DNA from 2 places in the Sporosarcina sp. P3 genome. Region 2 is predicted to be linked to the other one. Evidence: riboswitches for the same ligand, from Rfam matches in the RefSeq annotation. Region 2 holds a riboswitch; the other holds the start of a gene.
The links. Region 2 has a riboswitch for cobalamin ahead of cobJ (precorrin-3B C(17)-methyltransferase). Riboswitches for the same ligand answer to the same signal wherever they lie in the genome.
Positions count from the first base shown of each region.

Region 1: another riboswitch for cobalamin. It lies ahead of CSV61_RS07690 (ribonucleoside-diphosphate reductase subunit alpha); the one in region 2 lies ahead of cobJ (precorrin-3B C(17)-methyltransferase).

Region 1 covers NZ_PDZE01000005.1:20,859-37,153, reverse strand. The annotation lists gene CSV61_RS07710 (nitrate reductase subunit alpha) at 1-19, opposite strand, end outside; gene CSV61_RS07705 (succinyl-CoA:acetate CoA-transferase ScpC) at 418-1,962, shown strand; gene CSV61_RS07700 (ribonucleotide-diphosphate reductase subunit beta) at 2,553-3,590, opposite strand; gene CSV61_RS07695 (flavodoxin) at 3,569-4,006, opposite strand; gene CSV61_RS07690 (ribonucleoside-diphosphate reductase subunit alpha) at 3,994-6,216, opposite strand; cobalamin riboswitch at 6,377-6,553, opposite strand; gene CSV61_RS07685 (alanine/glycine:cation symporter family protein) at 6,893-8,314, opposite strand; gene CSV61_RS07680 (glycerate kinase) at 8,379-9,500, opposite strand; gene CSV61_RS07675 (DUF2243 domain-containing protein) at 10,098-10,601, shown strand; gene CSV61_RS07670 (cytochrome c oxidase assembly protein) at 10,591-11,424, shown strand; gene CSV61_RS07665 (PaaI family thioesterase) at 11,458-11,877, opposite strand; gene CSV61_RS07660 (YnfA family protein) at 11,929-12,255, opposite strand; gene CSV61_RS07655 (YfiT family bacillithiol transferase) at 12,472-12,981, opposite strand; gene arsC (arsenate reductase (thioredoxin)) at 13,116-13,535, opposite strand; gene CSV61_RS07645 (arsenic transporter) at 13,560-14,858, opposite strand; gene CSV61_RS07640 (ArsR/SmtB family transcription factor) at 14,874-15,221, opposite strand; gene CSV61_RS07635 (GlsB/YeaQ/YmgE family stress response membrane protein) at 15,359-15,613, opposite strand; gene CSV61_RS07630 (FUSC family protein) at 15,857-16,295, shown strand, end outside.
Region 2 covers NZ_PDZE01000003.1:120,591-136,885, forward strand. The annotation lists gene cobK (precorrin-6A reductase) at 1-201, opposite strand, end outside; gene cobJ (precorrin-3B C(17)-methyltransferase) at 211-1,869, opposite strand; cobalamin riboswitch at 2,000-2,176, opposite strand; gene rpsI (30S ribosomal protein S9) at 2,539-2,931, opposite strand; gene rplM (50S ribosomal protein L13) at 2,951-3,388, opposite strand; gene truA (tRNA pseudouridine(38-40) synthase TruA) at 3,562-4,299, opposite strand; gene CSV61_RS04890 (energy-coupling factor transporter transmembrane component T family protein) at 4,305-5,102, opposite strand; gene CSV61_RS04895 (energy-coupling factor ABC transporter ATP-binding protein) at 5,096-5,971, opposite strand; gene CSV61_RS04900 (energy-coupling factor ABC transporter ATP-binding protein) at 5,947-6,804, opposite strand; gene rplQ (50S ribosomal protein L17) at 7,081-7,461, opposite strand; gene CSV61_RS04910 (DNA-directed RNA polymerase subunit alpha) at 7,492-8,436, opposite strand; gene rpsK (30S ribosomal protein S11) at 8,560-8,949, opposite strand; gene rpsM (30S ribosomal protein S13) at 8,976-9,341, opposite strand; gene rpmJ (50S ribosomal protein L36) at 9,366-9,479, opposite strand; gene infA (translation initiation factor IF-1) at 9,519-9,737, opposite strand; gene CSV61_RS04935 (adenylate kinase) at 10,083-10,736, opposite strand; gene secY (preprotein translocase subunit SecY) at 10,783-12,075, opposite strand; gene rplO (50S ribosomal protein L15) at 12,075-12,515, opposite strand; gene rpmD (50S ribosomal protein L30) at 12,548-12,730, opposite strand; gene rpsE (30S ribosomal protein S5) at 12,744-13,244, opposite strand; gene rplR (50S ribosomal protein L18) at 13,267-13,629, opposite strand; gene rplF (50S ribosomal protein L6) at 13,663-14,202, opposite strand; gene rpsH (30S ribosomal protein S8) at 14,233-14,631, opposite strand; gene CSV61_RS04975 (type Z 30S ribosomal protein S14) at 14,662-14,847, opposite strand; gene rplE (50S ribosomal protein L5) at 14,868-15,407, opposite strand; gene rplX (50S ribosomal protein L24) at 15,434-15,745, opposite strand; gene rplN (50S ribosomal protein L14) at 15,781-16,149, opposite strand; gene rpsQ (30S ribosomal protein S17) at 16,188-16,295, opposite strand, start outside.

The DNA of each region.
Region 1 (16,295 bases), on a different contig from region 2:
ATCCGAATCTCTTTTTCATCGAATAATTCCACTCCTTCTCAGAATGTAGCAGTAAATGAAACAGACCTACTACTCTTCTTACCCTCAAATAATTTAATTAATCTGATTTTAATCTAAGGGAATTCCCTATTATTTACTCTGAATCACAGGACTTTTTAACCAAACCTCGTAAAACTTCTTTATATTATACAAGTATACGTGTTTTTACTTTCATTCCTATGGGGGAATTCCCTATTCTCGTTTCCTGAATCCCCTGTCTTATTTTCTGAGTAAGAGAGAATACTTTATGATGGCTTTTGCATTCGATTTGTCATGTGTGTAACTTTAACTGTATTTCTCAATCGTATGGAAAAATTAGTATAGTTCTCATAATATTAAGTTGATTTTATTTATATAAATGATAGAATTATATACAAAATGAAAGGTAAGGTGGATGATACCGTGACAAACGAATTAAATAAGGTACTTCGTTGTGAAGCACTGAAAGACAAAATTGTTACAGCAGAAGAAGCAGCGTCTTGGATCGAGGATGGAATGTCTCTAGGTCTGAGCGGATTTACTTTGTCCGGAGACGCGAAAGCCGTGCCATTGGCATTAGCAGAACGAGGCAAAACTGAGGACTTCAAAGTAAACGTTTTCACTGGCGCTTCTATGGGCCCGAACGTTGATGAGTTGATGGCCAATGCAGATGTAATCAATCTACGTGTTCCTTATCAAGGCAACCCAGCAATGCGAGGCAAAATCAACTCAGGTGATTCATTCTACATCGACCAGCACCTTTCCCACACATCTGAATGGATTCGCCAAGGTGTAATTGGACCTGTTGACTATGCAATCATCGAAGCAGCAGCTATTACAGAAGACGGATCGATCATTCCGACTGGTTCTGTTGGTAACTCTCCGATTTTCGTTCAAGAAGCGAAGCATGTCATCATCGAATTGAACGTCAACGCACCAATGGAATTTGAAGGCTTACATGACATCTATATCCCAGATGCTCAAAACCATCGTAAAGAAATTCCTATATACAGTACAACAGATAAAATCGGTACACCAGGTATCAAAGTAGACCCTGAGAAGGTTGTCGGAATCGTACTTACAGAAAAAGGTGATATTCCTTCCCCTATCGTTCCTCCAGACGAAGAGACACAAGAGATCGCAAACAACTTGTTGAACTTCTTCCGTGATGAGATCAAATTGGGCCGTATGGATGAAACACTCATGCCTCTTCAATCAGGTGTTGGTTCGGTTGCAAACGCAGTACTTGACGGTATGAGAACGTCCGAGTTTAAAGATATCGAAGTATATTCCGAAGTACTTCAAGACGCTATCTTCGACTTGATCGATGACGGTGTAGTGAAATTCGCTTCTGCTACTTCATTGACTCTATCTAAAAAACGTTTGGACAGCTTCAAAGACGATATCGCTAAATACCGTGACAAGCTTGTATTCCGTCCACAAGAAATCTCAAACCACCCGGAAGTAATCCGTCGTTTGGGTATCATTTCATTCAACACAGCGCTTGAGTTAGACATCTACGGAAACGTAAACTCTACACATGTTAGCGGAACACGCATGATGAACGGTATCGGAGGATCTGGTGACTTCGCTCGTAACGCACGTATCGCGATTTTCGTTACGAAGTCTTATGCAAAAGGCGGAGACGTGTCATCCATCGTACCTTTCTCTTCTCACGTGGACCACACAGAGCACGACGTAGACGTAATTGTTACAGAGCAAGGATACGCAGATCTTCGCGGCTTGGCTCCAAGACAAAAAGCAGAAGCGTTGATCGAAAACTGTGCGCACCCTGATTTCAAGGAAGAGCTTCGTGATTATTACAACAGAGCATGCGAACAAGTGGGCGGACAAACTCCACACATCTTGGAAGAAGCTCTATCTTGGCACGTAAATCTTGCGAAGAACAAGACAATGCACAAGACTGTTGAAGCTCAGAAGTAATTTTATATGGTAGGAAAGACCAAGCAGATTTCGATCTGCTTGGTTTTTTTGTTTTGAATTGGTTTGGGTAGGTTGTGGATTGGTGTTGTAGGTGGATGCTTTGCTTGGTGGGGTTTGGGCGGTTGGATGGAGCGGACCGACATGATTGGGCATTGAGCGGTTAAACAAGGGGTTTGAGCGGATGCCGCGATACATAGAGCGGATCAATGGATGGATTGAGCGCTTTCGGTAGTTCTTTGAGCGGTTGGGGAAATGTATGAGCGGATAGCGTGGATGTATGAGCGCTTGGCCAGATGTGTGAGCGACCCCCTCTAGCTGTTGGATTGGGCGGACCGACATGATGGACATTGAGCGGTTAAACAAGTAGTTTGAGCGGATGCCGCGATACATAGAGCGGATCAATGGATGGATTGAGCGCTTTCGGTAGTTCATTGAGCGGTTAGGGAAATTTATGAGCGGATAGCGGAAAAGTATGAGCGCCCAGCCATGTGTATGTAAAAGCGTCTTCCCTAAAAAAACTGTGCACTTCCCCTCCCCCAAGCATAAAAAAAAGAGGAACCCATCACGGATTCCCCTTCCATTATTACCTATTACAAATCATCAAAGCCATTCAAATCACTAGTTTTCACATACTGACGGCTCGTTTGTTCGAAGAAGTCCGTTTTCGTGTCGTCGAAGTTATCGACGTACGCGCGGATCCACTTCATTGGATTGTCTGTGAACTCTGGATAGATTTCGCTTAAGCCGAGCATGCGCAACATTTTATTCGCGCGATACTTGATGTAACCTTCCATCTCATCTAGCTCGAGGCCATCGATGCCCGCTAATACATAGCGACTCCAGATGACTTCTTGCTCGACGGAGTGGCGGAATTGGTCATAGATCCATTCCGTGAATTCGTCTGTGTTGTACTCTGGGTTTTCTGCTAACGCTGCACGGAAGATGTCGCTGATTGCCTTACCGTGCTGCAGTTCGTCACGGTTAATGTACGAAATCATTGTGGATGTACCGACCATTTTTTGGTGGCGCGCCAAGTTGTAGAAAAATGCGAAGCCACTGTAGAAGAATAAGCCTTCTAATAACGTCGTGTAGACCATCGCTTTTAGAACCGTTTCGATTGTCGGGTTTTCCGCAAACTCATTGTAAACGTCTACGATTCGTTCATTTCGCTTCATTAGTACTTCGTCTGTACGGCCCATTTCAAAGGCTTCCATTTGCTTGTCTAAGTTCGTGACGGATGAAAGTACGTACGCGTAGCTGTGATTATGTTCACTTTCCTGGTCGGCGATTGTCGCTAGAATCGACTTGACGGATGGATCCGTTGTGAAGTCCGCGATTTTCATTGCGATGACCGTTTGTGGACCGTCGAGTGTCGCCAGTAGGCCGATAATTTTTAAGAATGCGGATTGCTCTTCTTTTGTTAGGCTCGAGAACTGTTTAACGTCTTGCGTCATGTCCACTTCATTCGCTGTCCAGAAAAGCGCACGGATTCGCTGACGTAGTGTATAGAAATGAGGGTGCGCGATGTCGTTCCAGTTCAGGATGCCGCTTGCTTCCCCACCGAAAATGGCTGTTGCTTTATTCGGGTTTGCAGGATTCAGTACTTTTACTCGTGTAAGTGTTGCCAATGTTCGAGCACTCCTTTCGTCCAATTCGTAACTGTTTGTTCTTGCATGCCGCGTGGGCTTTGTTCGATCTTCAATGGTTCAAATGGAGAATGATAGAATTTCGCGAGCTTGTCTGCCGCTTTGCAAAATAAATCATCACCGCCAAACTGGGTGTCCCCTGTGCCAAAAACGTAGACGAGGTCTGGTTTGTAGCCGACGTCCGCCACGAAATCTTTGACTTCATCGGGTGTTGCTCCTTTTTCCCAGGTGAAGGAACCAATGCACAACGCGTCATATTCTTTAACATTTGGGATGATGCCGATGCCGATACGATAGGTATCGACGTCGACGCCTTCACTTTGTAAGTTTTCCGCAATCAATTCCGCTACTTCCTCAGTGTTACCACTCCAGGACGCATAGGCGATTAAGAATGACACCACTCGCACTCCTCAATCTCTGCTGCGGTTGAACGCATGTAGTACGTTGTTTTCATGCCTGATTTCCATGCTTGCAAGTGCAGATCCAAAATAACAGAAGCACGGATGGAGTTCGGTACATAGATGTTGAATGAAATCGACTGATCGATGTGCTGCTGACGCGCGGCATTTTGCTTAATAGACCAGCGCTGATCCACGATGTAAGCGGAACGACGGTAAATGTCATACGTATTATGATCCAGATCCGGCGCAATGACCGGTAATTTATAGTCTTTCTTCTCTTCATGGTAGAACGGCTTGAACACTGGATCGATGGATGCTGTTGAGCCTGCGATAACCGACGTCGAGCTGTTTGGTGCAACTGCCATCAAGTAGCCGTTACGCATACCGTTCATTGCTACGTCTATGCGCAATTCACGCCATTTATTGGAATCGTATTCGCGTTGCTCGAAATATTCACCTGTTTGCCAATCGGAACCATCAAACAATGGATATGCGCCTTTTTCTTTCGATAATTCCATTGAGGCTTTAATAGTCAAATACGCAATGTTTTCATATAACTCGTCTGCGAAATTCACCGCTTCATCTGACTCCCACTGAATGTTTTTCAATGCAAGTAAATGGTGCCAACCGAATGTGCCGAGTCCAATTCCACGGTAGCGTGCATTGGTGCGTTGTGCTTGGACGACTGGGATTTGGTTCTGATCGATGACGTTGTCGAGCATACGTACTTGGATGCGAATCAAACGATCTAACACGTCTGCTGTCACCGCTCTTCCAAGGTTGATCGATGACAGATTACATACAACGAAATCGCCTGGCTTTGTGCGTGTGACGACCAGATCGTCTTCGAGTGTTACGGATTCATGTGCAGATGCTGACATATTTTGGGTTATTTCTGTGCACAAATTACTAGAATAGATAATTCCTTCATGCTTATTAGCGTTCATACGGTTTACTTCGTCGCGGTAGAACATGAACGGTGTCCCTGTTTCCAGCTGGCTACGCAATATACGTTTCATGATTTCAATCGCTGGAACCGTCTCTCTGGATATATCTTCATTGCGGACACATTCTTCATACTTCTCGCGGAATGTGCCTTGTCCTTTTGTTTCATCATAGAAATCTTCCAATGAATAGCCCATTTTCGTGCGGACTTCATGTGGATCGAATAAATGCCAGTCTTCACGGGACTCAACTTTTTCCATGAACAAGTCCGGCAAGCAGACGCCTGTGAAAATGTCATGCGCGCGCAAACGGTCATCCCCGTTATTGAGCTTGAGGTCGAGGAACGTAAAGATGTCTTGATGCCATACGTCAAGATAAACGGCTACGGCACCTTGACGTTGACCGAGTTGGTCGACGCTGACTGCTGTGTTGTTCAGCTGTTTGATCCAAGGAAGAACACCGCTTGATGCCCCTTCGAAACCACGAATCGACGCACCGCGAGAACGAACTTTCCCCATATAGACACCGATACCGCCACCAAATTTCGACAAGTTCGCGATATCCGTATTGCTGTTGTAAATTCCTTGTAATGAATCGTCGACTGTATCGATAAAGCAGCTAGATAGTTGACCGTGCATCTTACCTGCATTCGATAATGTAGGCGTCGCAACTGTCATGTACAAATTACTCATCGCCCAGTACGCTTCTCCGATTTTATGAATGCGATCTACTGTTTCGTCTTGCATTAACGTCATCGCGATGATCAACCAGCGCTCTTGCGGAAGCTCCACTGACTGTTTCGTAAAGTTCACTGTTACATAGCGGTCTACTAATGTTTTTAGTCCAATATATGTGAATAATAGGTCACGAGAAGGATCGAGTAGCTTACCGATTTCCTGAAGCTCGTCCCGGCTGTATTTTTCTGTCAGAACAGGCGTGTATAAACCTTGTTCCACCAAGCGTTCTACATTTTTCGCAAAATCGGTATAGACATCTGCTCCACGCAATGCTTTTTGCTTTGCATAGACGTCGAATAAATAAATACGCGCCGCTACAAATGTCCAATACGCATTCGCCTCATCAATACGGCTTAAAGATTCCAACACCATCGCGTTCGTCCATTCAGTTGCCGAACTCGCCGGGTGACGCTCTTGGAATTTCTCACTCGCTTGGATCAACGGTTCGATTTGTTTCTTGCCAAATTCTTCTTGTAAGTTTTCCATCAATAAATGAAGTCCCACAGTTTCTTGAATAATAGCCATTATATCCGCTCCCTTTAGTGAATTGATTCGGTTATGTACTAAATTAAAAAAACTCCCGATATAATCGGGAGTCGTCGATTGACGCTTAGTAGATTGCGGAAAGTTTTAGGCAGACTGAAAAAAGACTGCTTTGTGCTTTCACTCTCCAACCCCGAAGAATGTTTTGCTGAGATGACTGGCAGGTCTACTGGCTGGCACATCGTTCTTCCATCTTTCCTTCCCGCCGTAGCAGTGGTTTTCATAAGATAGTCGTCCGTGCCCTCAGTTGCGGGGGCAGCTCCGTTCGTGGCGGATTCCCTTTTAAACGTCGTGGGTACCAATTCATCTAATTGCTATCACACACTATATATAGTGTGTTAATTCATATATAACCCTAACATGTTGTGTTCAAACATGCAAAACAAAAATCGAACCGAAGTTCAGAATCCTTCTTCTGAACTACGATTCGACTTTTGCTATTCAGTATTTTATAGTATATCAAACTTTTTACTTCTTGACTAAATCGTTTGTGTGAATGTTTTTAAATAGAGTGTGAAATAAGTAAAGTTAAGGGATTTCCGCTCCCGCTACAATCCTACTCTCTAACCTAAACCACTTAGAAAATTCACTGTGTTTTTTAGTACCCATTCAAAGTCTTACGATCAAAACTTGAAAAGCGCAATATCATTTCTCCATATCACAAACGGTCTTCTGCTCTTTCAGCTGTTTTTTCCCAACATTCTGCGCCTTTTAGGTCAGGAATGCTGGCTGATTTGAAGACGGGGTTTCTACCAGCTCTTCGTTGTTTCGTGAAGTCGTCAAGTACTTTGAAGGCGATTTTGCCGAGCAGTAGAATGACAATTAGGTTAATAATGGCCATTAGTCCCATGAACAGATCGGCCATATCCCATACTACTTGTACTTTTGCGATGGCGCCGAAATATACCATTGCGAGTACGAGTACTTGGTAGATTCGTTTCCATACGACGTTGGCATTAATAAATTCAATATTCGTTTCGCCATAGTAATAATTTCCGATGATGGAACTGAAAGCGAAGAACATGATCGCAACCGCGATGAAATACGGTGCCCACGCGCCTACTTGTACGGCCATGGAGTTTTGTGTCAAGATGATTCCATTTGCTTCACCTGATTGATACAATCCACCGAGCAAAATAATGAATGCGGTGGCAGAACAGATGATGATCGTATCGAAAAATACGCCAAGACTTTGTACCAATCCTTGTTTTGCTGGGTGCGATACGTTTGCTGTAGCGGCTGCGTTTGGCACACTACCCATACCTGCTTCATTGGAGAAGAGACCACGACGCACACCTTGCATCATCGCCATCCCAATTCCGCCACCCATGACTTCTTTAATTCCGAAAGCATGCTCGAATATCAATACAATCAAGCCCGGCACTTCTGCGATATTTACAATAACAATATATAACGCTACCAAAATATAGAAAGTTGCCATGACGGGTACGATGGTCTGTGTTACTTTGACAATCCGTTTGACGCCGCCGAAGACGATGATTCCTGTCACGAGTATTAAGCCGACCCCAACACCCCAGTCGGGAATGCCAAATACATCTGTGAATGATTGACTGATCGTGTTAGATTGTACTGCGTTAAATATGAATCCGAAAGACATCGTCAGTAAAATCGCAAAGACTACACCGAGTTTCCGCCAACCTAGCGCTTTTTGCATATAATACGCCGGTCCTCCGCGGAATGTATCGCCGTCTTTCACTTTATACACTTGTGCCAATGTACTTTCGATGAATGCGGTCGCCATGCCGATTACAGCGATCACCCACATCCAGAATACCGCACCCGGTCCACCGATTCCGATCGCGAGGGCTACCCCCGCTACGTTACCTGTCCCAACGCGTGATGCGGCACTAATTGTGAATGCTTGGAACGGAGACACTCCGTCATTATTGTCTTTCTTCTCTACAATCAGACGGAACATCTCGCGAAATAAGCGTACTTGCACAAATTTCGTGCGAATCGTGAAATATAAACCCGCTGCCAATAAAAGTGCAATTAAAACATATGTCCAAATAAAATTATTCGCCGGCCCTACAAGCCAGTCAATCGCGTCTTGAAACATCTGACCACCTCCTTGTGTATGCTATACCCCACATGCTACCCTACTACGCTTGACATACTAAAAACTATTTTTTAGTTTGCATGACTGTCAACGCTTTATTCTCCAACAATTCCGCTGCACGTACCATCAATTCAGCTAACGACCTCTTCCCGTCATCCAATGAATGCAATTCAGAAAACCACTCGAGGAGCTCTGGACGCGCCGCTTCCTCAATAGTCCCCGAAATGACTATAACGGGAACACTCTCTACTTTCGCAAGCTTCGCAATCCCCATTAATGCCTTGCCTGCAAGCGTCTGCCGATCTGTCTTGCCTTCGCCCGTCACAATGAAATCTGCTGAAGATAGATGCGTTACAAAATCCATCGCCTCCAGCACGACATCTATTCCACTTTCAAGACGCGCACCACAGTATGCAATTAATGCACCTGCACTCCCCCCAGCCGCTCCTGCACCGCGCAACTCATGCAACCGCACGCCTGTCTGCCTTTCTGTCTCGTCCGCCAAATGACGTAATCCTTCATCTAAACGCAAAACCATTTCCGCGTCCGCCCCTTTTTGCGGACCAAAAATACACGACGCCCCTTGTTCACCGACAAATGGATTTTCTACGTCGGATGCAATGTGAATGTCCGTCTCCAGCAAACGCTGATCTAGTTGCGAGACATCGATTTCATTGATGAACGGAAGTATTTCCCCATTCATTTGCAACAACTGTCCATCAGCTAAAAACCGGACGCCTAGCGCTTCGAGCAAACCTGCTCCCCCATCATTCGTCGCACTGCCGCCAAGTCCAATAATCATTTTCCTGTAGCCCGCATCCAGCGCATGACGAATTAACTGGCCCGTGCCAAATGTTGACGCTTTCATCGGATCGAGTTCATGCCCCTCCAGCAACAACAAACCAGACGCCTGCGCCATCTCAATGACCGCCGTCTGACCGTCACCAAGTACGCCAAACGATGCATCGATGGTACGTCCCAACGGATCAAGCACAGGCACCCTTCGCAACGTCCCGCCAGTTGCCGAAACGAGGACAGCCAGCGTCCCCTCGCCACCATCCGCAACAGGCAAACGAACTACTTCCGCGTGTGGATAGACTTTCTGTACTCCTTTAGATATAGCGTCGGCCGCTTCTTCCGCATGCAAGCTTCCTTTAAATGCATCAGGCGCAATGACAATTTTCACGGCTCACACTCCCTTTATTCGTATTCTAGCAGATTATGCAGGAAAAGTTACCGTAAAATAGTGGATGGTTCATCTATTATTTTAATAATGGTTGCTTAATTTCTTTGCAGATGAATAGGTGGATGGTTTGGCAGGGTGTGTTTGATTAATTGAGGCTTGTAGTCGTTTTAATCGGGGGGGTGTATGCGCTCTATTGGGGGGTGTTTCCGCTCTATGGGTACTCGTATTCGCTCTATTGAGTTGTATATCCGCTCATAGTTTACTGTAAAGCGCTCTATATCCGTGTGGAGCCGCTCTATGTCAAACGCTAGCCGCTCATACTTCAGGGTGGAGCGCTCTAACCAAGCTGCGCGGGGCGATTCGCTCTATCCACCCGTACATCCGCTCTATCAAGCCACATAATCGCTCATAGTTTACTGTAAAGCGCTCTATATCCGTGTAGATCCGCTCTATGTCAAACGCTACCCGCTCATACTTCAAAGCAATGCGCTCTATCCACCCGCACAACCGCTCTATAAGCTATCCGCCAGCCCCAACATGTATTAAACACCGCACGCTCAGGGAACACTACGTACGTTAGGAAAGGAGTAGGAATAAATGGCTGTATCGCAAGTGAAAAATTGGTCGAATCGAAAAAGTTATCAAAAGAGAAATCTCTGGGCGGGTATATTATTCGGACTTGGGTTTGTAGCGTTTTTGGACGAGACACTGTTTCATCAGTTGCTGCATTGGCACAAGTTTTATGATCAATCTACGGTGGCGGTTGGATTGGTGTCGGATGGTTTGTTTCATGCGTTTAGCTGGTTTGCGACGGTGGGTGCGTTGTATTTGGTGGCGGATTTGCGTAGGAGAAATGCGTTATGGCATAAGATGTTTTGGGGTGGCAAGTTACTTGGTGGCGGGGCGTTCCAATTGTATGACGGAACCATTCAACATAAGGTCATGCGCATTCATCAGATTCGTTATCATGTAGACATCGTCCCGTATGATGTCGTGTGGAACGGTGCGGCGATTGTGATGATTGGGGCCGGTCTGTTGTTAATCAAGTCAGCGCAACAAGACGCCCGATCAGCGGATAGGTTGGTGCTTCATGCCACATGATGCATACTTCAGTACAACCGATTGGCTGTTTGGGGTGCTTGCATCGCTCTCTATTCTGTTATACGGGGGCGCTGTCTTTCATTCCAACCGGAAAAAGCATTTGCGGAAATGGCCACATAGACGGACTGTGCTATGGATAGCAGGCGTACTCGCTTCGGTAAGCGCTGTTGTCGGACCGCTAGCGAAGCTGTCACATGATCATTTTACCTGGCATATGTTAGGCCACCTTTTGCTTGGCATGCTCGGTCCCCTGCTATTGGCGCTCGCTGCTCCTATGACGTTAACGCTGCGGACACTTCCCGTTCGGCAGGCTAGAAAGGTAAGCTACTTGCTGAAAAGCCGACTCGCAGGGTTCTATACACATCCCGTCATTGCTTCGATTTTGAACATCGGCGGGCTTTGGCTGTTATACACGACAGGCTTGTTTGCAGCCATGCATCATCATCTCTTGCTACATATCGTGATTCATATACACGTGTGTATAGCGGGTTATTTATTTACGATTTCCCTCTTATACATCGATCCCGTGTCACGCCGCTATAGTTATCGCTACCGTACTGCAATCTTTATTGTAGCTCTGGCGGGACACGGAATTTTATCCAAATGGCTATACGCCTATCCGCCTACCGGTGTACCGATTGAAGAGGCGCGTGCAGGAGCGATGCTTATGTATTACGGTGGCGATGCGGTGGATCTTGTGATCATCATTCTATTGTTTCACAACTGGTATCACTCGACCAAACGTCAACGGACGGACGCTACGACTACTGCGGCCGGTCATATGCACGCGAATGAAACGACGCAAAACGCACCTGCTAGCTAGTAGGTGCGTTGTTGTAGTAGTTTATTCATTTCATTATTCCGATACGACCGTCATAATGGTCCCTTGCGCAGTGGCACAAATCTTCTCTTCCCCATCCTTAATGGAAAAAACATCACAGCGGCAGACGGCTTGTCGTTTTCCAGCAGAAATCACTGTCGCCCGGGCGATTAATATTTCACCTACAGCGGGCCGTACATAGTTGATTTTGTATTCTGCTGTCAGTACGTTCGGGCCTAGAACGGAACCGCCTACAAAAGTCAATGCGTTATCTGCTGCATAGCCAATGACCCCGCCGTGTACAAAGCCATGTTGCTGTAGAACGTGTTCCGTGATGGGAACTTCCAGTACTACTTCCCCGATCGTAAACTCTATCAATTTCGTTCCCAATAGTTTGCTGAAAGATTGGGCTTCCAATGCTTGTTTGCCAATATGAAAGATTTCATTTTGCGTCATAGGAACGTCCTTCCGTTATCAAATGATGTACTCCATTTCCCTGTCTTGCCATCACGATCTCGGTGCAAACAATATGACAGTTACGCCAATCAGGCAAATTCCTGCCCCTAGGAAGTCGTACAAATCAGGCGTTTTTTTATCAATTCCCCATCCCCATAATACGGACAGAAAGACGAACACGCCTCCATATGCCGCATACACTCTGCCAAAGGTCGGAAATGTCTGGAATGTGACCACTACGCCATATAAAATTAAGGCGATGCCGCCGAATAATCCGAACAGTGCAGATTTCCCTTCGCGCAACCATTGCCAAATCAAATACCCTCCGCCGATTTCAGCCAAGCCAGCCAGCAGAAAGATCACCACGACTTTCAACATCAGTAAACCTCCATTTACACACGTCGGATCATCCAACATGAACTTTTCAACTGCGCAAGATCAATCTTAAAAACTAGTACTCACTTTACCATAATTCCAACTAGTAAAAAAGATTGGTTACTTTTTGAACGGATGACTTGGCGTGGAGTTCATTAAAAAAACCCCGCCACTTCCTCCATATGAAGAAGTGGCGGGGGCCATACGTACACTACGTACTCAATTCGCCAAAGCGATTTCAATATGTGCTAAGTGATGCTCTTCATGCCAAGCCAACTTCGCAACTTTTTTCGCTACTGTGATCTCACCGTTTACTTGATGAATAAATGTTCGTTGCAGTTGCTCTTCCGTTAGACTATTGCCTAACGCAACTATACGTTCATTGATTCCTTCTAGCATGTTAATCGAAGGCTCAACCGGCAGCTGCGTGTCAGGTAATACAGCCCACTTCTCTTGATCGAAAGCGGGAGCAGTTGGCTGGTCTTCTGTTAACGCAAGCTTTAATCGCTGATACATAGTCAACTGCGAATCTGCAATGTGATGCACCAATTGACGAACGGTCCACGCACCTTCGCGATACGTTTTGTTCAACTCTTCCACATTTAATGCATCCACAGTTTCCCTCAATCGAGTAGGATAGCTCTCCATTTTTTGTAACCACTGTTGAACATCTTCCAACGTCACCTGTTCCGGAACGTGTAATTCCCCGATCGGAAATCGATGATCCATGACGAACCCCTCCTTTTCATAGTCTCATTATCTCACGTACTATCTGATTATTCTATTTATAGGACGTAGTAATATGAAAGAAGCACTTCACATGTCAACGAATAGCACGGATCAGCATCTACAGCCTTTCACTTTCATTCACCCGTTTTAGAAAAATGCGCAATCCGTGCACCTATTTCATCGCGCACACGCTGGAAGAATGCCCATTTCTCTTCATCTGTTCCTTGTGCTTTTGCAGGGTCATCGAATCCCCAATGATCACGTTTTACATGGGGTGGTGTCATCGGACACTTGTCGGCAGCATCTCCACAAAGAGTGACGACGACATCTGCATGGTGTAAGATTTGTGGATCGATGATATCTGAAGTTTGATTGGAAATGTCGATGCCCACTTCATTCATAGCTTGTATAGCATGTGGATTGACACCATGCGCTTCAATTCCAGCACTGAGAACTTGCCATTCTTCTCCGAGATACTTTTTGCCCCACCCTTCAGCCATTTGGCTACGGCATGAGTTGCCTGTACATAAGAAGTAGAGTGTTTTTTTCTGCATAATGAAATCCCCTTTTTCGATGATTTATTGTACGATTGACAGCCATAGATACAGTCCGATGAGTGTAATCAGGAGTGTAGGAACTGTTAGTATAATACCGATCTTGAAATAGCTCCCCCAAGAGATCTTCACGCCTTTTTGAGACAGTACATGCAACCATAATAAAGTGGCCAATGAACCGATCGGGGTGATTTTGGGTCCTAAATCCGATCCGATAACATTTGCGTAAATCAACGCTTCGCGAATAGGACTTGTCGTGGTCGTGTCTGATATGGCTAACGCGTTAATCATGACCGTCGGCATATTATTCATAATGGATGACAATAGTGCCGCGATAAAGCCCATCGAAACCGTTGCGATAAAGAGCCCTTGATCAGCTGCCACTTGAATGACATCCGCCAACACACCCGTTAGACCGACATTACGCAATCCGTAGACGACTACATACATCCCAACAGAGAAGAAGACGATCGCCCAAGGTGCACCTGTAAGCACTTGTTTCGTGTGAACAGCTGGACTTTTTTGTGCCATGGCCATGAAGAATATCGCCGTCAGCCCCGCAATAATGGATACAGGCAATCCTGTAAACCCACTAGAGAAATACCCAATCAGCAATACACCTAAAATGACCCAAGCAAGTCGGAACAACTTGAGATCTTTGATCGCCTCTTTCGGTTGTTTTAAATCAGAGACTTCATAGTTTTTGGGAATACTTTTACGGAAGAATAACAACAACACGAGGACACTGGCAACTAATGCAAACAAATTCGGGACTATCATTCGAGATGCATATTCAACAAACCCGATATCAAAAAAGTCTGCCGAAACAATATTCACTAAGTTACTTACGACCAATGGCAATGAAGTCGTGTCAGCGATAAAACCGCTGGCCATAATAAATGGGAAAATCATTTTTTCATTGAAATGTAAATTTCGTACCATCGAAAGTACAATGGGTGTTAATATAAGAGCCGCCCCATCGTTTGCGAACAGAGCAGCCACGACTGCGCCTAAAATGGTGACGTAAATAAATAGGCGAATACCACTGCCTTTGGCTAATCTAGCCATATGTAGAGCGGACCACTCGAAAAATCCGATTTCATCCAAGACTAATGAAATAATGATGATTGCGATGAAAGCTAGCGTAGCATTCCAGACGATTCCCGTTACGTCCATGACGTCTTGGAAATTAACAACCCCTACTCCTAATGCGATGATGGCACCAATACAGGCAGACCATCCGATCGATAAGTTTCTAGGCTGCCAAATGACAAAAATCAATGTGATGATGAAAATCAATGATGCGGTTATGACTGAAGCCAACGTACTTTCTCCTCCTTATTCACAACAAATTCGAAGCCCTTGTGCTTCCAATTCAGCGATGGATTCATTCTGTTCTGGAAGGTGTTCAAGGATGCTTTGAATAAACGGGTACTCTTCATGGTGCTCATTGATCGAGAAGAAAATCCACTGACCTCTACGTTCTTCTTTAACCAACTCCATATCACGAAGTTTCCGTAAGTGCTGGCTAATTGCCGGCTGACTCATTTTAAAAATCGCAACAAATTCACAGACACAGCATTCATGTGCATGGAGTAGCTTCATCATCGTCAACCGCGTCGGATCGCCTAGCAATTTTAACAGTCGTGATGCCCGTTGTAGATCAACCGTAACAGGTGTATTCATAGTCCATCCCTCCACTTCTTTATGCATCATATAACGATATGCTTATGTACGCAAGTAGAATTTTCATCGTCTTCTGTAGTGTAATCAATAAAAAAGGACCACCCTCGACAATTCGGGTAGCCCTCTTCTTCATTTAGTTACCGACTTTTGTACGCAGCTTTCATAATATAGCTGACGATGATGACAAAAATCAGCGCCCCGACAATCGTCGGTATAACATAAAAGTCCCCTAAGCGTGGTCCCCAACTGCCAAATAAACTTCCGCCAATCCACGCACCTATGATTCCTGTAAGAATGTTACCGACAATACCGCCCGGGACACTTTTGCCAATGATCAGACTAGCAAACCAGCCAATCACACCGCCAACTATCAAATATAAAAGGATACTCATTTCACACATCCCTTCTCCTAGTTTCACACGTATTTAGCACGCTACTTGCGAACATGACAAGACAGTAATCGAGTGACACCTTAGTAGCAATCTATTCCTCGTTACAGCATAGTATTCGCCAATTAAAAATGTGTGTAGGTAGATACGTATGCAAAAGGATCGCTCCTACATTCCGATGGTTTCAGATGCTATAATGTACTACAGTACTAGACATACGCAGTAGAAACTGGAGGTTATAACCGCATGCGATCCTTTCATTTCCACGGTGGCCGAATAGTAAAAACCGGGATAGCGATCTTGTTGACAGCTATCATTTGTGAGTGGTTTAATTGGCCCCCCGTATTCGCTGTCATCACAGCGATTGTCACGATCGAGCCAACGGTCAGCGATTCCATCAAAAAAGGACTGATTCGATTTCCAGCATCGGCAATCGGCTCTGCATTCGCTGTATTTTTTATTACGCTCTTCGGGAATTCCCCGATTACCTATGCATTAGCAGCGGTAGCCACCATTTTAGTCTGTTACCGATTGAACTTGCATGCCGGTCTACTCGTTGCCACATTGACGGCTGTTGCGATGGTCGAAGTCATCCACAGCAACTACTTATTCGCCTTTTTCATTCGACTTGGTACGACCACTATTGGTTTGCTCGTGTCCACTGTAGTGAATATGTTGGTGTTCC
Region 2 (16,295 bases):
AACACAAGTCATCTCATGCTTTCGAATCAGCTCCTCCATATCATCCGCCGTTAACCTGCCCACCTGATACGCGATATCATTTGCTTTTAAACTTTCTGCAGCAGAATCGGTTACTACTGTGGCGATCAGGGAGTGGCCGAGACTCTGCAAATGAATGGCTAAGGCCCTTGCATCGCTGGTACCTGCTAAAAATAAAATCATAACTTCCTCCTAATCCCCGCAAGGCGCCGGCTCTACTTCAATCTTGCAGCTCATGTCGTAATAGTCATAGTTCAGTACTTTTTTAACACGTTTAAAATACTTAAAGAAACGTTCGTTAGGGTGTGCATTTTGTTCATATTCTTCTATAATTTTGGTGACCAACGGGATTAAATTATCCGGTTCAATTCCCTCAGCGATTGGCTGGGCAGCATGAGCAGTACGGCCAACCGGTTTCGCTCCAATAAATAAATCAAACTTTTTCTTTCGGTAAACAATTCCAATGTCGTCAAACACAGGGCGATAACATGCCATGCCGCAACCATTGAACCCGACATGCAACTGCTTTGGAAGCTTCATCCCTTCAAACTTTGCTGCGATTTCTTCCGCATATGGGATAGAATCCGCCTTTTCTCCGTAACAAAAATCACACGCTTTAACTTTTAAGACTTCCCCTGCCGGCATGACTGTAAAGCGTTCGTTTTCAAGTTTTTCAACAATCGCTTCAGGATTATCTGTTGTAACTTTTACAATAAAACGATGATCCGGTGTATATTCCAATGTGCCTTTCTCACCAACGACTTCAGCTAAAACCAGCATCTGTTCTGCTGTGATCATTTTATTAGCAACACCAGGCGAAACGGAAAATTCAAATATATTCTCGATCGGCTGCCTCACCAAAAATGGGTTTTCCACTTCTTCTTCTGAAACCATAGATAAAGCCTTTAATGCCATATCCATTGACTGAACCTTTTCTTTTGGCTCTGGTTCTTGCACAGGAGCCTGCTCGGGCACCTTACTTATGATTTCCTCATATCCTGACCGCGCCTCTCCGGTTTCCTGATCAAGCGCCCATGGTTCTGCTTCCTTTTTCAAACGCTGATGCGGTTTTAAACTTTGTTTACCTTCTCCCAACGTATATTTACGTTGGTAACCGCGCGGTGTAATAATCTTTCCATCATAAAAGAAAGTGGAAGAGTTACCGATAATGACAGTCGTCAGCATTCCAATATCATGCTCAAGCATTTCCGATAATGTCGTTAGGACAATACGCTGGTTTTCACGATACGCACTTTTCACCAGGCCTACAGGCGTATCAGGGGAGCGATATTTTAGTAAGATATTCTGTGCTTCTACAATTTGACGCGTCCGGCGTCCGCTCTTTGGATTGTATAAAGCAATGACAAAATCCGCCATCCCGGCAGCTTCAATACGTTTTTCGATAACAGTCCATGGTGTCAGATGGTCACTCAAACTGATCGTACAAGAATCATGCATAACAGGTGCACCCAGTAAGCTTGCACATGAGTTAATAGCTGAAATACCTGGAACGATTTCTACATCAATTCCCTCTGCTTCAGTCCAGCCCTTTTCGACCAGCACCTCATACACTAATCCAGCCATGCCATACGCACCTGAATCACCACTGGAAATTACTGAGACAATACCGCCTGCCTCCGCTTTCTTAACAGCATCTTGTGCACGTGAAACTTCTTCAGTCATTCCTGTGCTGACAATAGACTTCGCCGTTACCAAATGCTTAATCAGCTCTACATACGTTTTATAACCAATAATATAATCACTTGCTTGCAGTGCGTCTAATGCCCGTCCCGTAATATGTTCAGTAGCACCGGGACCAAAGCCGACGACATAAATTTTTCCCTTTTTCATGATTTCCCTCCAAATAAAAATGCCTACACTCCTTTTCAGGGGAGTGTAGGCACGTGAAAGTATATTAGAAGTCATACTAAAAAAAACAATTAATATTATTGTCCCGCCCATACTTCTCCCACCGAAAAGTAAAGTGTCATTTAAATAAGCAGGTTTCCTGACTCAAGCTTCACTTTACTCTTACACCTTCCCAATTTCTCAGTGGTATTGTAATTTCATCAGCATTTACAGTAGCGGGGGCTGTACTAGAATTTCACTAGTTTCCCTTTTAACTCACAATGTGAGCACTTATTTAAATTAGTTTATTTAATTTTCATAAATATAACACATAATCTTCTAATCTACAAACCTACTTTGGTTTATTTTCTATACCCTTCTGATAGACTATCTCTTCTTTCTGAATTTCTTTGTTTTCTATTCTCAAGAAAACTCGTCCTCAGTGCAACCATGATCGCAAGCTAGAGGCATTCAGTAAATCTTTACATTTTAGAATATCGCAGTCAAAGTCAAGCATAGCTATACATTTACAAACTACTCACTACTTGAATTAGTGGGTTATGAACTATTAGGATAGACTACAGTGTTAATTACGGGAAGAAATTTAAAACTCTAAAAAACCTCTTTCCAAAAACTCGGAAAGAGGTTGTAAAGGTTGATATGAAATCAATATTAACGTTTTGAGAACTGAGGTGCACGACGAGCGCCGCGAAGACCATATTTTTTACGTTCCTTCATACGTGGATCACGTGTTAGGAATCCTGCTGATTTAAGTGCTGCACGGAAATCAGGATCTACAGTAAGCAATGCACGAGCAACGCCGTGACGGATTGCGCCTGCTTGACCTGTGTAACCTCCACCGTGAACGTTAACGTGGATATCGTAGCTTCCAAGTGTTTCCGTTGTAACTAGTGGTTGTTTAATGATTTCACGAAGTGTTTCGAATGGTACGTAGTCTTCTACGTCACGATTATTGACGACAATTTTGCCTTCGCCAGGAATTAGACGTACACGAGCTACTGAACTTTTACGACGGCCAGTGCCGATATATTGTACTTGTGCCAAGTGGGTTTCCTCCTCTTAATTAACCGCGAAGCTCGAAAGCTTCTGGTTTTTGTGCTGCATGCTGATGTTCTGGACCAGCAAATACGTGTAATTTCTTGATTGTTTGACGACCTAGAGGACCGTTTGGAAGCATTCCTTTAATCGCAAGTTCAAGCATTTTTACAGGGTAGTTTGTACGCATTTCTAGAGCAGTACGTGACTTGATGCTACCTGTGTAACCAGAGTGACGGTAGTACATTTTATCTTTCAACTTGTTACCAGTCAATTGGATTTTTTCAGCGTTGATGATGATGACGTGATCGCCTGTATCAACATGTGGTGTAAACGTTGGTTTATGTTTACCGCGTAAAAGAGTTGCAACTTCTGAAGCAAGACGACCAAGCGTTTGTCCTTCAGCGTCGACAACTAGCCATTTACGTTCGACTTCGTGACCTTTAGCCATGAATGTTGTGCGCATATTGTATTTCCTCCTAAAATATCAAATCTGTTCCCTGTTTTCTCTATCCCTAAACACAAATAAACTTCCGGGGCTTGTTTGTGGGGTTATTGAAATACCATTTATCATGTTATCCTTTATTGCCAATAAAGTCAAGCGTTTTTATGTATACGCCAGGATTAGTTGCCATGACTTCAATATGTGACTTCTAGTAAGTACAAACCGTGTGCCGCCGCAGTTTTCCCTGCTCTTTGGCGATCTTTCGCCTCGAGTATTTTTTGGATATCTTCAGGCTCGTCCCAACCAATGCCGACTGCTAACAAAGCACCAGCAATCGTACGAACCATATTGTAAAGAAATCCATCTCCTTCCACTTCAAGAACTAGTTCGTCCTGATGCCGTTCAAGTGTTAGTTTTCGGATCGTGCGGACTTTATTCGAAGTAGCGGTCTTCGCCGAACAGAAACTTGTAAAGTCATGTGTACCGATTAAATAGGCAGCACCTGCCTTCATTCGTTCTATATCCGGATTCCATCTACCTAAATGAACAGCAAAATTACGTTCGAATGGACTTTGCAATTCTCCATAGGACCATTTATATCGATACGTTTTGCCTTTTGCACCGTAACGGGCGTGAAAGTCTTTAGACACCTGTTCAATCGCAGTTATACGAATGTCCTTAGGTAGCAATACATTCAATGCCATCAGCCAACGATCACCTAAATCAAGAGGTGTGTCAAAATGAATGACCTGACCTAACGCATGAACACCGGCATCGGTTCGTCCGCTTGCTACCGCGTGTGATGTCGGGTTTTTATGCAATTTAACAAGGGCTTTATCAATCTCAGCTTGAACTGTCCGCATGTTTGGTTGCGATTGATAGCCGGCAAAATACGTCCCGTCATACGAAACAGTTGCTTTCATTCGTTTCAATTTATTCACTTCCTCACCCACAGCAATACACCTACTAATAGCACAAACGTGATCAGAACAGCAGTATCCCTTATGTGCCAAGACAGCTGACGGAACCTTGTGCGACCTTCTCCACCACGGTAGCCACGCACTTCCATAGCGATCGCCAAATCTTCCGCACGCTTAAACGCACTAACAAATAGTGGGACAAGCAACGGAATGACTGCCTGCACCCGTTCTTTGATGGAACCGGTACTTAAATCAGACCCTCTAGCTAATTGTGCCTTTAAAATTTTATCCGTTTCATCCATCAAGGTTGGAATAAAACGTAGTGATATGGACATCATCAATGCCAACTCATGTACTGGCAATTTCAGCTTTTTAAAAGGATTGAGCAACGTTTCCAATCCATCCGTAATCGAGATCGGTGAAGTGGTTAGTGTCAATACTGTCGTAATCAAAACAAGAACTAAAAATCGGATGGATATAAATATACCCATTCGCAATCCCTCTTCATATATTTTGATAAACTTCCATTCAAATATAATAGGTCCTTCGCGTGTAAAGAAAATATGTAATAGAAGAGTAAAAATGATCAAAAAAATGACTGGTTTTAATCCATTAATCAAAAAGTACGGTCTAATTCGGGCAAGTGCAATAACAAATGCTGTGAAGCCAAGCAAAATGGCATAGGACACAACGTTATTAGCCAAGAATACCGCTACTACAAACAGAAAGACAAAGAGCAATTTGGAACGAGGATCCATACGATGCACAATGGATGTACCTGGAATAAAACGGCCTATAATCATTTTTTCTAACATGGCCGCTCCTCTTTTCTTGCAATAGCTTTTGCTAATTCTTGTGCCAATATGTCTTCCGTAAGTGCAATACGATCGAAACGTTGACCACTCATCTTTTCAATCTCACGCTGAAAACGCACGGAACGCGGGATGCTGAGTCGAAATGAATGAAGCTCGTCTTCCATACTATATATTTCTTCAGGCGTCCCTTCCATCACGGCTGTCCCCTCATGCATCACCAGGATTCGATCACTGTAACGTGCCGCATCTTCCATACTATGGGTCACAAGAATGGTCGTTAGACTCTCCGTCTTATGCAAATGATGGAATAACTCCATAATCTCCTTACGACCTTTAGGATCCAACCCCGCTGTAGGCTCGTCAAGGACCAAGACAGATGGCTTGAACGCCAAGACACCTGCAATCGCAACGCGCCGCATTTGACCTCCTGACAGTTCGAAAGGAGACTTCTGCAACACATCATCCGGCAGACCTAACAGTTTCACTAATTCATGTGCGCGAGCTCTTGCTTCTTCTTTCGGCACACCAAAATTTATGGGACCGAACATGATATCTTTTTCAACTGTTTCTTCAAATAACTGATGTTCAGGGAACTGAAACACAATCCCTACTTGGTGCCGTACTTCCTTCATCTGCTTACCTTTAGTTTGGGCAGTAATCATCGTGTCACCTATTTGGACGATACCTTCAGACGGCTTTAGCAACCCATTCAAATGAAGCAATAGAGTCGACTTCCCTGAGCCCGTATGACCAATAATTGATGTATAAGAGCCTGAAGGGATCGTAGCTGTCACGTCGTGCAAAGCACGTTTCTCAAACGGTGAATCTTTAGCGTATAAGTATCCTACTTGCTGAAGTGAAATGTCCACAATTCATTCACCAACTCTTCTTCTGTCATATGATTGCCTTGCAACTCTACGCCAGCTGCTCTTACTAACTCAGAAACGCGTAAAGCAAAAGGCAGATCGAGCCCAATCTTTTCGAGCTCAGTACCTTGGCGGAAAATTTCCTGTGGTGTACCTACCATCAATACTTGTCCTTCATTCATTACCAATATACGATCTGCCAATAATACTTCTTCTAAATCATGTGTAATGGATAACACAGTCAAACCAATTTCCGATCGCAACTTCTTGACGATCTCAATGACCTCTTCACGTCCTTTCGGATCCAACATGGAAGTGGCTTCATCCAAAATAAGTAGCTCGGGATGCAATGCTAATGCGCCTGCAATCGCTACACGCTGCTTCTGACCGCCTGATAGATGATGTGGCTCATGATTAATGTAATCCGTCATCTTCACTTGTTCTAAAGCCTCTTGAACACGTTTTACCATCATGTCGTATGGTACACCGTTATTTTCTAGTGCGAAAGCTACGTCATCCTGTACCGTAGATCCGACAAACTGATTATCGGGGTTTTGAAAGACAATACCCATACGTGAACGTGTTTCCCAAAGATTTTCTTCTGATAATCGTTCCGAGAAGAGATGTACTTCACCTGATGAAGGAAACATCAAGCCAATCAACAGCTTTGCTAGCGTCGACTTACCAGAACCGTTATGTCCTACAACTGCCAGCCATTCTCCTTCATACAAAGTGAAAGACGCATTATTCAATGCCTTAGTTGACTCAGGTGAAGAGTCTTCATCCTCCATATCGTAAGAGAACTCTACCTGGTGCATCGACGCTATTTCCTTCATTTAGATTCCTCCTCTTAGCTGTTGCTATGGATCAATATAAGCTCTATGTAATCAATTATTCTTATGTATAAAAAAAAAGCGCGTACCTCATCTAAGGAATGCGCCTTTGAAAACGAAAATGCCGGGTGCTCATGCCGACATCTCAGATGAGGTACGTAGAGCTAGACCAGTCGATTACTCGCGGATCATAACACTCAGCTTTTATGTCGTATAAATCTCGTAGTTGTAATAAAAGGGTGTGCTGTGCGTGACAGACACACCCTCGAAGTGTTGGAATTACACCAGTTCAATAATAACTACTGGTGCGCCATCGCCACGGCGAGGTCCCATTTTCATTATACGTGTATAACCGCCTTGGCGATCTGCATAACGTGGTGCTACTGTATCAAACAACTTTTGAAGTGCAAACACTGTTGCTTCTTCGCCTTCTCCGTTTTCAACAGTCACCTTTTCACGACGAATATATTCAGCCGCTTGACGACGTGCATGAAGATCTCCGCGTTTTCCAAGAGTGATCATCTTTTCAACTACTTTACGTAATTCTTTAGCACGTGTTTCAGTTGTCTGGATGCGCTCATGAATAATAAGATCTGTCGTTAAGTCGCGAAGCATTGCTTTACGTTGTGAACTTGTGCGTCCAAGTTTTCTGTATCCCATTTGAAGTTACCCTCCTTCAATATATGTCAGTTATTCTTCAGAGCGTAACTCAAGGTTTAGCTCATCCAATTTAGCTTTCACTTCTTCAAGTGATTTACGGCCTAAGTTTCGCACTTTCATCATTTCGTCTTCAGACTTGTTAGCAAGTTCTAAAACCGTATTGATGCCTGCACGCTTCAAGCAGTTATAAGAACGGACAGAAAGATCAAGTTCTTCAATTGTCATTTCCAAAACTTTTTCTTTTTGGTCTTCTTCTTTTTCTACCATGATTTCTGCAGTTTGTGCTTCGTCAGTCATACCAACGAATATATTCAAATGCTCTGTAAGAATTTTAGCTCCAAGTGATACTGCCTCTTTAGGACCAATGCTTCCATCTGTCCATACATCGAGTGTCAACTTATCAAAGTTGGTACTTTGTCCGACGCGAGTGTTTTCAACTTGGAAGTTAACGCGTGATACAGGAGTGTAAATCGAGTCGATTGGAATTACACCAATCGCTAGATCCTCACGTTTGTTTTGATCGGAAGGAACATATCCGCGTCCACGTACAGCATACATACGCATACGTAAATGTCCATTTTTACCGAGAGTAGCAATCGGGAGATCTGGATTTAATACTTCAACATCACTATCATGTGTGATGTCTGCAGCCGTCACGACGCCTTCACCTTTCACATCGATCTCAATAACTTTCTCATCGTCTGAGTAAATTTTGAGAGCTAGTTTCTTCACATTCAAAATAACTGTAGATACGTCTTCGACGACACCTTCAATTGTAGCGAATTCATGAAGTACACCATCGATTTGAATAGATGTCACAGCAGCTCCTGGTAATGAAGACAAGAGAATGCGGCGCAAGGAATTCCCTAAGGTGTTTCCATATCCACGCTCTAAAGGTTCGATAATAAACTTACCGAACTGTGAATCTTCACCGATCGTTACTGTTTCAATCTTTGGTTTCTCAATCTCGATCATTTATTTACCCTCCTCAAAACGTCTCTATATTGGTTTAACCTTATTGAATTCACTGATAATAGATAGTCTATTTCAACAGTATTAACAAAAAATGTCTTTCTTAATCCAATAGATTCAAACCGATTATACGCGACGACGTTTTGGCGGGCGACAACCATTGTGCGGAACCGGAGTTACGTCTCTGATTGCAGTAACTTCAAGACCAGCAGCTTGTAGTGAACGAATAGCCGCTTCACGACCAGCACCTGGGCCTTTAACTGTTACTTCCAATGATTTTAAACCGTGTTCCATTGCTGTTTTCGCTGCAGTTTCAGCAGCCATTTGTGCAGCAAATGGAGTGGATTTACGGGAACCTCTAAAGCCAAGTGCACCAGCGCTAGACCATGAAAGTGCATTACCGTGGCTATCCGTGATAGTTACGATAGTGTTATTGAACGTTGAACGGATATGTGCGATACCAGTCTCAATATTCTTTTTTACACGACGTTTACGAGTTTGTTGTTTACGTGCCATGTTGGAAAGAACCCTCCTTTACCTAATTATTTTTTCTTGTTAGCCATTGTACGTTTAGGACCCTTACGCGTACGTGCATTGTTTTTCGTGTTTTGTCCACGAACAGGCAATCCACGACGGTGACGGATACCACGGTTACTACCGATTTCCATCAAACGCTTGATATTTAGAGAAGTTTCACGACGAAGATCTCCTTCTACTTTCAAGCCGTCAATTTGTTCACGAATCTTATCAAGCTCAGCGTCAGTTAAATCACGAACGCGAGTCTCTGTTGAAACATCAGCTGCAGTTAAAATTGATTGTGCAGTTGTTTTACCAATACCGAATATATATGTCAATGAAATGACAACGCGCTTATCGCGCGGAACGTCTACACCAGCAATACGTGCCATATAAGTTGTGCACCTCCTTGTGTTTTAGCCTTGTCTTTGTTTATGCTTTGGATTTTCACAGATTACCATTACTCGGCCGCGTCTACGAATAACTTTACATTTTTCGCAGATCGGTTTTACAGATGGTCTTACTTTCATCTTACCCAACCTCCTTCAGTATTTCGGGAGTGCAAAAGTTTATTTGAAACGGTATGTGATACGACCACGTGTTAAATCGTAAGGTGAAAGTTCCAATGTCACCTTGTCGCCTGGCAGAATACGAATAAAGTGCATACGAATTTTACCTGACACGTGTGCAAGCACAGTATGTCCGTTCTCTAACTCCACTTTAAACATCGCATTCGGCAACGTTTCAAGAACAGTTCCTTCTACCTCAATTACGTCGTCCTTCGCCATCAATCCTGTCTCCCTTCTATATCCAATAAAGGCTTTCACCATCGAGCGGCATCAGTTGCCTTCAAAAGGCTTCCTTCAACATATGTCCAGTTAGCATGAGTGATATTCGAAAGACGTCTGCCACATTTCGCTGTTTCGCATAAATCACGAATGAGATCCTTTATTGCCCTCGTTGCAGTGCCAAGTATATATTATACTGCCATTGGCAATAGAATGCATGTCGGAACTACCAAGGAATTAATGATAAACTCTCATTGATCTTATAACAGGAACTTAATGTATTTGCAGTTCGATTTCATCCATTACCTTCCGAACAATGATGAAGATGTGCCCGAAAAGGATTGATTACTTTTTACCTTGTTGCAAAACAGCATCTAAGTCCTTGAATACAAGATTAATATCCTGTTGGCCATTAATTTTAGTCAGTACACCTTTTTCGCCATAAAAGTCGAGTAAAGGAGCTGTCTGATTCATATTTACTTCCAGACGATTCATGACAGTATCCGGATTATCATCTGCACGTTGGTAAAGTTCGCCACCATCCTTATCACACACATCTTCTACCTTTGGTGGGTTGAAGATCAAGTGATACGATGTGCCACATACTTTACAAATTCGACGGCCAGATAACCTTGCAACTAATTCCTCTGTATCGACTTCTATGTCCAATACATACTCAATGCTTTTTCCCAAATCCTTAAGTAAAGCATCTAGTGCTTTAGCTTGTGGAACTGTTCTAGGGAAGCCATCAAGCAAGAATCCTTTGTCACAATCCGGTTTGCTTAAACGTTCACGCACGATACCAATGGTAACTTCATCAGGAACTAATGCTCCTTGATCCATGAACGATTTTGCCTTAACTCCAAGTTCCGTGCCATCTTTGATGGCAGCACGGAACATATCGCCTGTAGAAATATGGGGGATTCCGTATTTCTCGACAATTTTGTCTGCTTGTGTGCCTTTACCAGCACCAGGCAGACCCATTAATACGATATTCATACGTCCTTGCCCTCCATTTGTTAACAATAGGTCAGGCTATTGCTTTTTATTTCATAAAGCCTCTGTAATGTCTCTTCACTAATTGTGATTCTAATTGCTTCATTGATTCAAGGGCAACCCCTACTACAATGAGCAAGCTCGTTCCGCCGATTTGAGCGGATTGAGGCAGATTCGCCAAGTTGATGAAGAAGATTGGCATAACCGCTACGACGGCTAGGAAAATCGAGCCGACGAACGTTAGTCTATACAGAGTACTTGTTAAGTACTTTTGAGTGTTTGCTCCTGGACGAATTCCTGGAATATATGCACCTTGTTTTTTCAGATTTTCTGCCATATTTTCTGGATTCACTTGAATGAATGCATAGAAATACGTAAATGCGATAATAAGTGCTACATATAAAATCATTCCGATTGGATTCGTATAATCGAAGATCCGAATAATCGTTTTAGTTACACTGTTCTCACCGAAAAATGGAGCGATTTGTTGTGGCGTAATGAAGAATGCCACCGCAAAGATTACCGGGATAACTCCTGCAGCATTCAATTTCAAAGGTAAATGTGTTTGTTGACTTGCAACAGACTGATTGCGTCCCGAGACACGTTTCGCATATTGAATCGGAATTTTCCGCAATGCTTCTTGGAAGTAAATAACTCCGACCACAATGGCTACGATCACGATTAGCAGTAAGACCATTGTTGCAATTCTAATAAATAGTGCATCTCCAGCGTCTTGAATTTGCGTTACATACAACTGATTAACAGCATTTGGAATGCCGGCAACAATCCCTGCAAAGATAATGATGGAAATACCATTCCCCACGCCTTTTGCAGTAATTTGTTCGCCAAGCCATAAAAGGAAAGCTGTACCAGCAGTCAACACAATCGCAATTGTAATATACGTAGATACGCTATTGTCTTGAATCAGTGTACCACCAAATGTTTGGTTGAAACCAAACGACATGGCCAGTGCTTGAATAAAGGCTAGAGCGATCGTGAAATATCTTGTGAATTGTGCAAGTTTACGTCTTCCGACATCACCTTGTTTTGACCACTCAGTAAACTTTGGAACAACATCCATCTGCAAGAGTTGTACAATGATGGATGCCGTGATATACGGCATAATCCCCATTGCAAAGATCGAGAAGTTGGATAATGCTCCTCCACCGAATGTGTTCAAGAATCCGATAAACTGGTTATCCGATTGTTGTAAAGCAGTTGCATCAACGTTTGGAACCGGAACAAATGTCCCTAGTCTAAAAACGATGAGCACTAGGAGGGTGAAAATTATTTTAGACCGGATCTCCTTCACACGCATGAAATTAGAGATTGTCTGAAACATTATACCACCTCTGTTTGCCCGCCTGCTTTTTCAATTGCTTCTTTTGCAGAAGCGGAGAATTTGTTAGCACGTACTGTGATCTTCTTATCAAGTGTTCCGTTACCCAGAATCTTGATGCCAGACTTAGCATTGCTTACAACACCAGTTTCAATTAGCAATTCCGGTGTTACTTCCGTGCCTTCTTCGAAACGATTTAATGTATCAAGGTTAACGATGGCATAATCTTTACGATTGATGTTCGTGAACCCACGCTTAGGAAGTCGTTGGAAAAGAGGAATTTGTCCACCTTCGAAACCAAGACGTACACCGCCGCCTGAACGAGCGTTTTGACCGTCATGACCTCTACCAGAAGTCTTACCTGTTCCAGATCCAATACCACGACCAACGCGTTTGCGGTTTCTGCGAGATCCCTCAGCTGGTTTTAGCTCATGTAATTTCATCTTATCGGCACCTCCTTATTGTAAAATAGTACTTAAATTTCTTTAACGGTTACCAAGTGGCTAACTTTTGTGAGCATACCACGGATGGCATCATTGCTTTGATGCTCAACTGTTTGATTTAACTTTCGAAGGCCTAGTGCTTCAATTGTTTTACGCTGTGTTGGCTTTGAACCAATAACACTTTTCGTAAGGGTGACTTCAAGTTTGTTCGTCATTGTATTTCCCCCCTTAACCTAACAGTTCTTCTACGGATTTACCACGCAATTTGGCAATGTCTTCTGCGCGTTTCAAATTCTGCAACCCTTCGATTGTTGCACGTACCATGTTGATTGGTGTGCTTGATCCAAGAGATTTAGAAAGAATATCCGTGATGCCTGCAAGTTCAAGTACCGCACGGACAGGTCCACCTGCGATAACACCAGTACCCGGAGCAGCTGGCTTGATGAGGATTTGTCCTGCACCAAAGCGTCCGATTACTTCATGTGGAGTTGTACCTTTGACCATTGGCACTACAATCAAGTTTTTCTTCGCATCTTCAATTGCTTTACGGATTGCATCTGGAACTTCTTGTGCTTTACCAGTACCAAAACCGACACGACCATTTTTATCTCCGACTACGACAAGTGCAGTGAAGCGGAAACGACGTCCACCTTTTACAACTTTCGCAACGCGGTTGATCGTTACTACGCGTTCTTCAAACTCACTTTTGTTCTGATCATTACGACGCATGAAATATGTCCCTCCCTCTTAATTAAAATTCCAGACCATTTTCGCGTGCAGCGTCAGCTAATGCTTTTACACGGCCGTGGAAAAGATATCCGCCGCGGTCGAATACAACCGTTTTGACGTCTTTTTCAACAGCTTTCTTTGCAATAAGCTCGCCGACTTTAGCTGCAGATTCAGTGTTACCTGTAGATCCTGCCTCAACATCTTTATCTCTTGTAGAAGCGCTAACGATTGTTACGCCATTCAAGTCATCAATCAATTGTGCATAGATGTGCTTGTTTGAACGATAAACGTTTAGACGTGGACGCTCTGCAGTTCCGCTGATTTTCGTACGCACACGTGCGTGACGCTTTCTACGGACAGCGTTTTTATCTTGTTTCGTGATCATCGGAGTCACTCCTTCCAAATACCTCTAGCGGTATTATTTACCTGTTTTACCTTCTTTACGACGAACGATTTCGCCTTCATAACGAATACCTTTGCCTTTATACGGCTCTGGTGGACGTACTTGACGGATGTTAGAAGCAAGAGCACCTACGTGTTCTTTGTTGTATCCGCGAACAATTACTTTCGTGTTCGCTGGAACTTCAACTTCTACACCTTCTTCTGGTGTGAACTCTACTGGATGTGAATAACCTACGTTCAATACAAGTTTCTTCCCTTGCATAGAAGCACGATATCCAACACCAACTAATTCAAGTGTGCGTTCAAAACCTGTAGATACTCCCACTACCATGTTGTTAAGAACAGAGCGTGTAGTACCGTGAATTGAACGGTGAGCTTTTGATTCAGAAGGACGAGTAAATGTAATTACGTTGTCTTCTTGAGTGATCGTAATTTCTTTATCTAATTGTCTCGAAAGTTCACCTTTCGGACCTTTAACAGTAGCGAAGTTTTCATCTGAAATTGTTACAGTAACACTCTCAGGAACTTCGATCTGACGATTACCAATACGGGACATTCTATTGCACCTCCATTCAATTGTTGCTAATTACCAAACGTAAGCGACGACTTCTCCGCCGACTTGTTTAGCGCGGGCTTCTTTGTCTGTTAATACACCGTTTGATGTAGAAACTAGTGCAACACCTAAGCCGTTAAGTACTTTAGGTACTTCGTTTGATTTAGCATATACACGAAGTCCTGGTTTAGAAATACGTTTCAAGCCATTGATAACGCGTTCGTTATCTTGACCGTATTTTAGGAAAATGCGGATGATGCCTTGTTTGTTATCTTCCACGTATTCCACATCACGAACGAAACCTTCTCGTTTTAAGATCTCGGCGATTTCTTTCTTTACGTTTGAAGCAGGTACCTCAAGCTTCTCGTGGCGAACCATGTTCGCATTACGGATGCGTGTAAGCATATCTGCAATCGGATCACTCATTGTCATTTGAATTAACCTCCTTCCCTAATTAGGGGTTTACCAGCTGGCTTTTTTAACGCCAGGAAGTTGTCCCTTGTATGCAAGTTCGCGGAAACAAATACGGCAAAGTTTAAATTTGCGATATACTGAATGTGGACGACCACAACGTTCGCAGCGTGTATATTCTTGTACTTTGTACTTTGGCGTACGTTTCTGTTTAGCGATCATAGATTTCTTAGCCACGTTTTCGCCTCCCTATTATTTTACTTTTGGAATGGCATGCCACACTGTGCAAGCAACTCACGTGCTTCTTCATCAGTGTTAGCTGTCGTCACGATGACGATATCCATCCCTCGTACTTTTGATACTTTATCGAAGTCAATTTCAGGGAAAATAAGTTGCTCTTTCACACCAAGAGTATAGTTACCGCGACCGTCAAACGCTTTTTTAGAAACGCCACGGAAGTCACGTACACGTGGTAATGAGATTGAAACTAATTTATCGAGAAACTCATACATACGCTCACCGCGAAGCGTTACTTTTGCTCCGATCGGCATACCTTCACGTAAACGGAATCCTGCGATAGATTTTTTCGCTTTAGTAATGACTGGTTTTTGACCTGAAATAGTTGCAAGATCCTCTACAGCTGCATCAAGTGCTTTTGTATTTTGGACAGCATCACCAACACCCATGTTGATAACGATTTTATCTACTTTAGGTACTTGCATAACAGATGTATATTCAAACTTGCTCATTAGAGCAGGTGTGATTTCTTTAAAAAACTTCTCTTTCAAACGACTCATCAGTCGGACCTCCTTTCATGCAATACTTACTTATCCAGTGATTCACCGGATTTTTTTGCAATACGTACTTTTTTACCGTCTTCCATTTTATAACCTACACGAGTCGGCTCGCCTGTTTTAGGATCGATTGCCATCACGTTTGAGACATGAATTGTAGACTCTTGGCTTACAATTCCGCCCTGTGGATTTTCTTGGTTCGGTTTTGTGTGTTTTTTGACGATATTAATACCTTCAACAAGCACACGGTCTTTTTTCGGATAAGCAGTTAGGATCACACCTGTTTTGCCTTTATCTTTCCCAGAGATCACCATTACTTTGTCGCCTTTTTTAACGTGCATTTATCGCACCTCCTTGACTGGCTCTGTCATTAGAATTAAAGAACTTCTGGAGCAAGTGAAATGATTTTCATAAAGTTGCTGTCGCGTAGTTCGCGAGCAACCGGTCCGAAAATACGTGTTCCACGTGGCCCTTTATCATCACGGATAATAACGCAAGCATTCTCATCGAATGTAATGTATGAACCGTCTTTACGACGAACTCCACTTTTCGTACGAACAATGACCGCTTTAACGACGTCACCCTTCTTAACAACGCCACCTGGTGTTGCCTTCTTAACCGTAACAACAACTACATCACCGATGTTAGCTACTTTACGACCTGATCCGCCTAGTACTTTAATTGTTAGTACTTCGCGTGCACCAGAGTTGTCAGCAACTTTCATTCTACTTTCCTGTTGAATCATCGAGGTTACCTCCTTCCGAAATCTGGGTTAAAAACCAATTAGATGATGATCGCTTTTTCAACGACTTCTAGAAGACGGAAACGCTTAGTTGCCGATAATGGACGAGTTTCCATAATGCGAACAACATCGCCGATTTTCGCTTCGTT